2 regions of the Acidaminococcus sp. HCP3S3_H5 genome follow, and region 1 is predicted to be linked to the other one. Evidence: a T-box and tRNA genes for the amino acid it is inferred to sense, from the RefSeq annotation. Region 1 holds a T-box; the other holds one or more tRNA genes.
What was found. A T-box is a leader RNA that pairs with one kind of tRNA and senses whether it is charged. The one in region 1 lies ahead of ACTQY5_RS06065 (valine--tRNA ligase), so its partner is inferred to be a tRNA-Val.
Positions count from the first base shown of each region.

Region 2: it has a tRNA-Val gene. The T-box ahead of ACTQY5_RS06065 (valine--tRNA ligase) is inferred to sense a tRNA for this amino acid. The anticodon was not compared.

Region 1 is NZ_JBQKCS010000004.1:70,320-73,722, reverse strand. It holds gene ACTQY5_RS06065 (valine--tRNA ligase) at 1-1,587, opposite strand, end outside; T-box leader at 1,624-1,824, opposite strand; gene ACTQY5_RS06060 (VWA domain-containing protein) at 1,968-3,403, opposite strand, start outside.
Region 2 is NZ_JBQKCS010000003.1:102,106-105,508, forward strand. It holds gene ACTQY5_RS04555 (hypothetical protein) at 1-50, opposite strand, end outside; gene floA (flotillin-like protein FloA) at 63-1,061, opposite strand; gene ACTQY5_RS04565 (NfeD family protein) at 1,058-1,528, opposite strand; tRNA gene ACTQY5_RS04570 (tRNA-Val) at 1,740-1,815, opposite strand; tRNA gene ACTQY5_RS04575 (tRNA-Glu) at 1,822-1,896, opposite strand; tRNA gene ACTQY5_RS04580 (tRNA-Lys) at 1,905-1,980, opposite strand; gene ACTQY5_RS04585 (glycosyltransferase family 9 protein) at 2,065-3,057, opposite strand; gene waaC (lipopolysaccharide heptosyltransferase I) at 3,092-3,403, opposite strand, start outside.

The sequences.
Region 1 (3,403 bases):
CTTCCGGCCCTGTTCGTCCCGGACCAGTCCGTGGATGAACACGTGCTTGAAGGGTTCCTTCCCCATGAATTCCTCACCCATGGTGATCATCCGGGCCACCCAGAAGAAGATGATGTCATAGCCGGTGACCAGCACGCTGGTGGGATACCAGTGTTCCAGTTCTTCCGTCTTTTCCGGCCAGCCGAAAGTGGAGAAGGGCCACAGGCCGGAGCTGAACCAGGTGTCCAGGCAGTCTTCTTCCTGATGGATGTGGGTGCTGCCGCATTTGGGGCAGGCGGTGAGATCCGTCCGGGAAGCAGACACTTCCCCGCAGTCGTCGCAGTACCATACCGGGATCCGGTGCCCCCACCAGATCTGCCGGGAAATGCACCAGTCATGGATGTTTTCCAGCCATTGGAGATAGGTTTTGGTGAACCGGCTGGGAACAAATTCCGTATGGCCTTCGGTGACGCATTTAATGGCTGCTTCCGCCAGGGGTTTCATCTTCACGAACCACTGGGTGGACACCATGGGTTCCACCACATGGTGGCAGCGCTGGCAGTGGCCAACGGAGTGGGGAGCATCTTCGATTTTCACCAGAAGGCCCATGTCCTTCAGATCCTGGACAATGTGCTTCCGGCATTCATACCGGTCTTCCCCTTCGTATTTGCCGGCCTCTTTGGTCATTTTCCCGTCCAGGCCGATGACCACGATCTGTTCCAGGTTGTGCCGCTGGCCCACTTCATAGTCGTTGGGGTCGTGGGCCGGGGTGATTTTCACCGCGCCGGTACCGAATTCCAGGTCCACATATTCATCGGCGATAATGGGGATTTCCCGGTTGGTGGTGGGCAGGGCGATTTTCTTCCCCACCAGTTTCCCGTACCGTTCATCCTTGGGGTTCACGGCCACGGCAGTATCTCCGGGGATGGTTTCCGGACGGCTGGTGGCGATGGTCAGGTACTGATCCTTTTCGCCCACAATGGGATAGTTGATGTACCACAGGGCACCAGCATCGTCCTGGTGTTCCACTTCCACATCGGACAAAGCCGTACGGCAGTTGACGCACCAGTTGATCATCCGGGTACCCTTGTAGATCAGGCCCTTTTCATAAAGGCTCACAAAGGCTTCCCGGACCGCCTGGCTCAGGCCTTCGTCCATGGTGAACCGCTGCCGGTCCCAGTCGCAGGAAATCCCCAGGCTCTTCAGCTGCCGGACGATTTCGTCCCCGTAGGCTTCCTTCCATTTCCACACCCGTTTGATGAATTCTTCCCGGCCCAGATCGTACCGGGTCAGGCCTTCCTTCTTCTTCAGTTCCTCTTCCACCTTGATCTGGGTGGCCAGTCCTGCATGGTCATAGCCCGGCAGCCAGCAGGTGTTGTCCCCCATCATCCGGTGCCAACGCACCAGGATGTCCTGGAGGGTATTGTCCAGGGCATGGCCCATGTGGAGCTTGCCGGTAATGTTGGGAGGCGGGATCACCACACTGAAGGGTTTCCGGCTCTTGTCCACCGGCTGATGGAAAAAGCCGTGATCGATCCAGTATGCATACCATTTCTTCTCCACCGCAGCCGGATCATAGACCTTGGGGATGTTGTTTTCTTCTGCCATAACTCTGCCTCCTTAAAAAAATAAACCCGTCCTGCTGTATAGGACGAGTTGTTCGCGGTACCACCTACATTCTCAATTGCTTGAGCACCTTAAAGCGGCGTAACGTGCCGTGACGGACAGGGCTTTCCTCCTGCCGGCTCCAGGACGACTTCCAGCGCATTGCCCGGATGCTTCCACCACCCGCATCCTCTCTGCCGGTACAAGGGGCGCTGTACTCCTTCCCATCATCGCCTTTGGCTGTATGGTTGTATGGAGTCATTGTAACAAGGGGGCGCGGGATTGTCAATGGGGTGGACCCTTTCAAATCCCCGTCAACGGTCAGCGGCCGTTGAACGCCGACAGAAAAGGGGTGCTGCACAAAACGTGCAACACCCCCTTTTTCACAGCGCCTCGATCTGCCGGCACAGCATCTTGCCTACGCTGTCGGCCATTTTATCCAGATCCCGGACTTCCACACAGTCTTCCCCGAAGATCTTCCGGGCATCTTTCATGATGTGCTGATTCTCTCCGTTGATGAGCCCGATAATCCGGATCCCTTCCCGGCGGAGGCTGGCGGCTTCGTCAGCGGTGTTGGCCACGGCTTTTTCATCCCGGTATTCCGAAGAGCTGAACAGCCCGTCTCCCACCAGAGGCTTGTCGTCGTTGGGCTCCGCATCCGTGAGCATGATGAGGATCTTTTTGGTCTGGGTAAAGTCCCCCATCAGCTGCCGGGCTCCCCGGAGGGCCAGCCCGTCCCGGTTCCACCCGGTGGCCACATAGTTGAAGATATTGGTGCACCGCTTCTTGTCCGCATAGTCCTTGAACAGGGTGAGTACCGTATAGTTCCGCAGAGTGCAGAAGGAATACACCTGGTAGGGAATCCCGCACTGGCGGAGACTTTCGGCGATCACATAGGCCTGGGAGGCGATTACCTGCTGATACTCCCCCCGGGAGGCGGAAGCATCCAGCATCAGATCCACGGTGAAATCCGGGCTGGAGACGGTCTCCCGTTCGAAGAACACCCGGCTGTCATTCACCTTCAGGGCCCGCCACACCAGGCCGGGTACCAGTTCCCCTTCCTTGGCGGGCACCGGCAGCCGGGTCTGGGCCATGCGCATGACGCTCCGGAGCTGGCTGGTGAGCCGGGCAATGCTCTTCCGGCACTGTTCCCCGTGATCCTTGTAGTAGGCCAGGTTCTTCACCCGCTGGGCGTGAGCTCCCTCAAGCCAGCGGGAAGCTTCCCCGGTGGCCCCTTTGCTCCCCAGCCGGCCCCGGGTAAAGTGGAGATGGCACCCCTGATGAGGCCCGTTGCACCAGGCCTGGTCAATATCCAGCATTTTCCGGGGCGGGTAGATGCTGGCGCCGAAACAGTCGATGATATAGTTGTAGTTTTCCGACGCCGTCTGGCCGGTGATAATGGCCATGAGCCCGTTGTGGGCGTTTTTCCCGGCCAGGATGTCCATGGCCTGCTTCTTGGAATAGAGAAAATTGAACACGCTTTCCTGCTTCCGGAACACATGGGGCAGCAGCCAGTCGATAAAGTCCCCCAGGCCTTTGCTGATGATGACTTTTTCCAGGCTTTCCCGGACCAGGAAATGGGAGACGAAGTACTTTTTGGTGATCTTCCGGAAATGGTCGCACAGCTGCTTGGTATCCCAGGCCGGATCGAAGCAAAGATTGGCATAGAGCCCCTTGGCCCAGGGGTCATGGAGATCCAGTCCCTCCCCCAGCACCTCGTGCCACCGTGCCGCCTGCATTTCGTGGGCCACTCCGGTTTTGTCCAGTTTGGTGCCGTCAAAATAGGCCCTGGCATGCTGCTGCCGGAGATAGGGCAGCA
Region 2 (3,403 bases), on a different contig from region 1:
CCCAGAAGGAACAAAATCCACACCAGGAACAGCAGCAAATCGCTTTTCATAGGCCCCTCCCGTTATTTTTCCGGTTTCCGGGTGGGCGGCAGTTCTTCCTGGCCGCCAGCCACCAGGCTTTCCCGCATTTTGGTGTCCGCCAGCAGGTTCTTCATCTGATAGTAGTCCATGACCCCCAGATGGCCTTCCCGGAGTGCCTGGGCCAGGGCTTCCGGCACCTGAGCCTGGGCTTCCACCACTTTCGCCTGCATTTCCTGGGTGTAGGCCCGCATTTCCTGCTCCTTGGCCACAGCCATGGCCCGGCGTTCTTCGGCCTTGGCCTGGGCGATGTTCTTGTCCGCTTCCGCCTGGTCCGTCATCAGCTGGGCCCCAATGTTCCGTCCCACGTCCACATCGGCGATATCAATGGAGAGGATTTCAAAAGCTGAGCCGGCATCCAGTCCCTTGCTCAGCACGGTCCGGGAAATGTGGTCCGGGTTCTCCAGCACATCCGTGTGTTCTTCCGAAGACCCCACGGTGGTGACGATGCCTTCGCCCACCCGGGCAATGATGGTGCTTTCCCCGGCGCCCCCCACCAGCCGGTCGATGTTGGCCCGGACAGTGACCCGAGCCCGGACCTTCAGCTCGATGCCGTTCTTGGCCACGGCAGAAATCAGCGGGGTCTCGATAACCTTGGGATTGACGCTCATCTGGACCGCTTCCAGTACGTCACGGCCGGCCAGGTCGATGGCCGCCGCCCGTTCAAAAGTCAGAGGGATGGCCGCCCGTTCCGCGGCGATCAGGGCATCCACCACCCGGTCCACATCCCCCCCGGCCAGATAATGGGCTTCCAGCTGGTCCACGTTCACATCCAGGCCGGCCTTGTTGGCCTTCACCAGAGGCAGGATGATCTTGGAAGGGATCACCCGGCGGAGCCGCATGCCCACCAGGGTGAAGATGTGCACGTTGACCCCGGCGGCCATGGCGGAAATCCACAGGCCCAGAGGAACAAAGTGCAGGAACAGGACAATGATGACCAGGATGGCCACCAGGAATACGGTACTGCCTAAAATTGCAATCATGGGTTTTCCTCCTTCCGGACTACGGTCCGGCCTCCGGTGGCTGCCACCACACGGATGGCCGTCCCCGGTTCATAAAATTCCCCTTCGGTGATCACATCTACCAGTTCCCCATCGATCAGGGCCCGTCCGGAAGGACGGAGCACCGTCTGGGCCACACCGGTTTTGCCCACCAGGTCCTTCCGGTCTTCGTTGCCCGTATAGCCCTGGGCAGCGGTGGACCGGAGATGGAGGGTCACCTGCCGGCCCAGCCAGCTTTTGGGTCCCCGGCGGACCACCCAGAACCCCAGCACCGCCAGCCCCAGCAGAATACCGCCCACTAGGGCCGCCGCCTGGGCCGTGGCCCCCAGAAAGAAATACAATGCCCCCAACAGGCACAGGATGCCGGTGATGCCGAACAGGCCAAAGCCGGGAATGAACCCCTCCACAAGCAGCAGCACCACACCCAGAAACAAAAGCTGCAGTTCCATAGGGACCTCCTTTCCTCAGGATAAAAAGGGATTGGTAAGTATTATTCGAGATAAAAGGGGAAATCCCTGCTTATTGAGAGGTTTGGTGGTTGATCAATCTCCGCAGGGCGCGCACCAGGGGTTGCCCTGCAATCCCGCCCGGTGCGCCCGCTCCCTCAAAAAACGCAATAAAAAAGACGATACAGCGTTACGCATGTATCGTCTTCTTTTGTGGTGGGCGCTAACAGGATCGAACTGCTGACATTCTGCTTGTAAGGCAGACGCTCTCCCAGCTGAGCTAAGCGCCCATAAGTTGGTGACCGGAGAGGGAATCGAACCCTCGATACCGCCGTGAAAGGGCGGTGTCTTAACCGCTTGACCATCCGGCCAAAAAAAATGGTGATCCGCCAGAGGATCGAACTCTGGACACCCTGATTAAGAGTCAGGTGCTCTACCAGCTGAGCTAGCGGACCATCATGTCTTTGGTTTTCTCAACCGCTGACTTTGTTAGTATACAAGATAATACGAAATTTTGCAAGCCCTTTTTGAAAAAAACTTCATTTTTTTTCTTTCAGCCAGTGATGGGCCGCTTTCAGCACCTGTTTCACCGTGAGATCCCGCATGCACCGCATGTCGTCACAGTGGTGTTTCATCCCCTTCTGGCACCCGTCACAGGGTGGATTGGCCCGGACAATGGTGGCCCGTTTCGTATAGGGTCCGTACAGTTCCGGGTGGCTGGGGCCGTACATGGCCACAATGGGCACCTTCTGGCTGATGGCCACGTGCATGGGGCCGCTGTCGTTGGTGATGATCAGGCTGCACCGGCTCATGGCCGCCGCCAGTTCTCCCAGGGAGAATTTCCCAGTGGCCACCATGGGTTTGCTTTTCATGAAAGACACTGCCTCCCGGACCATATCCTCGTCCATGGACCCTCCGAAGAACACCGTCCGGTATCCTTCTTTGGCCAGGGTATCCGCCACCTGGGCAAACCGTTCCGGGGCCCACCGTTTGGTGACCACCGCACTGCCGATGTTGAACCCCACCACTTTTTCTCCCGGCTTCAGGTCCTGGGCCGCCCAGTAGGCCTCTGCCGCCTGTTTGTGCTCCGGTCCCGGGAACACTTCCAGACCGTTGTTTCGAAGGTCCTCCACCCCGATCCGCTTCAGCACGTCCAGGTACATGTCCGCTGCATGGATGGTCCGATTCAGCTTCAGCCAGGGATGGAAGAACCCCCGGAACAGGAAATGGGACGCTCCCACCTTTTCCGGCACCACAGCCATGGCATCGATGAAGGAGCACCGTTCGTTGGGGTGCAGGTTGATCAAAAGATCGAAATGGGCGTCGGTGATCCGCCGGCTCATGGCCCACAGGGCCCGGAGGTTGTTGTCCTTCCCCTTTTTGTCGATGGTCCACACATGGTCGATGTTGGGATTGTATTCCACGATTTCCTTCAGCTTCTCATCCACCAGATAGGTGATGTCCGCTCCAGGCGCCGCCTGGCGCAGAGCATGGAGGAAGGGGGTGGTAAGCACCAGATCCCCCAGATGCATCAGGAAGGTTACGATGATTTTCTTTCCTGCCAGTTCAGTCACAGGCTTTTTCCTCCTTTTTCCGGTACAGGTCATACACCTGGTCCGGGGTCACTTCCCCCATGCAGGTCCAGTGGTCACAGTGCTTTTTCAGGCATCCGGCACACTTTGCCGGGCTGACCAGCACCGTGGCCCGTGGATTGCCGTAGGGACCCGTCCGGTCCGGCCGTGTAGGGCCGTAGATGGTCACCAGGGGCTTCTGGAGCGCCGTGGCAATGTGGAGAGGCCCGGTATCCCCGCTTACATAGCACCGGGCCCCTTTGATCAGGGCCCCCAGTTCCCGGAGGCTGGTCTTCCCAATCCAGTC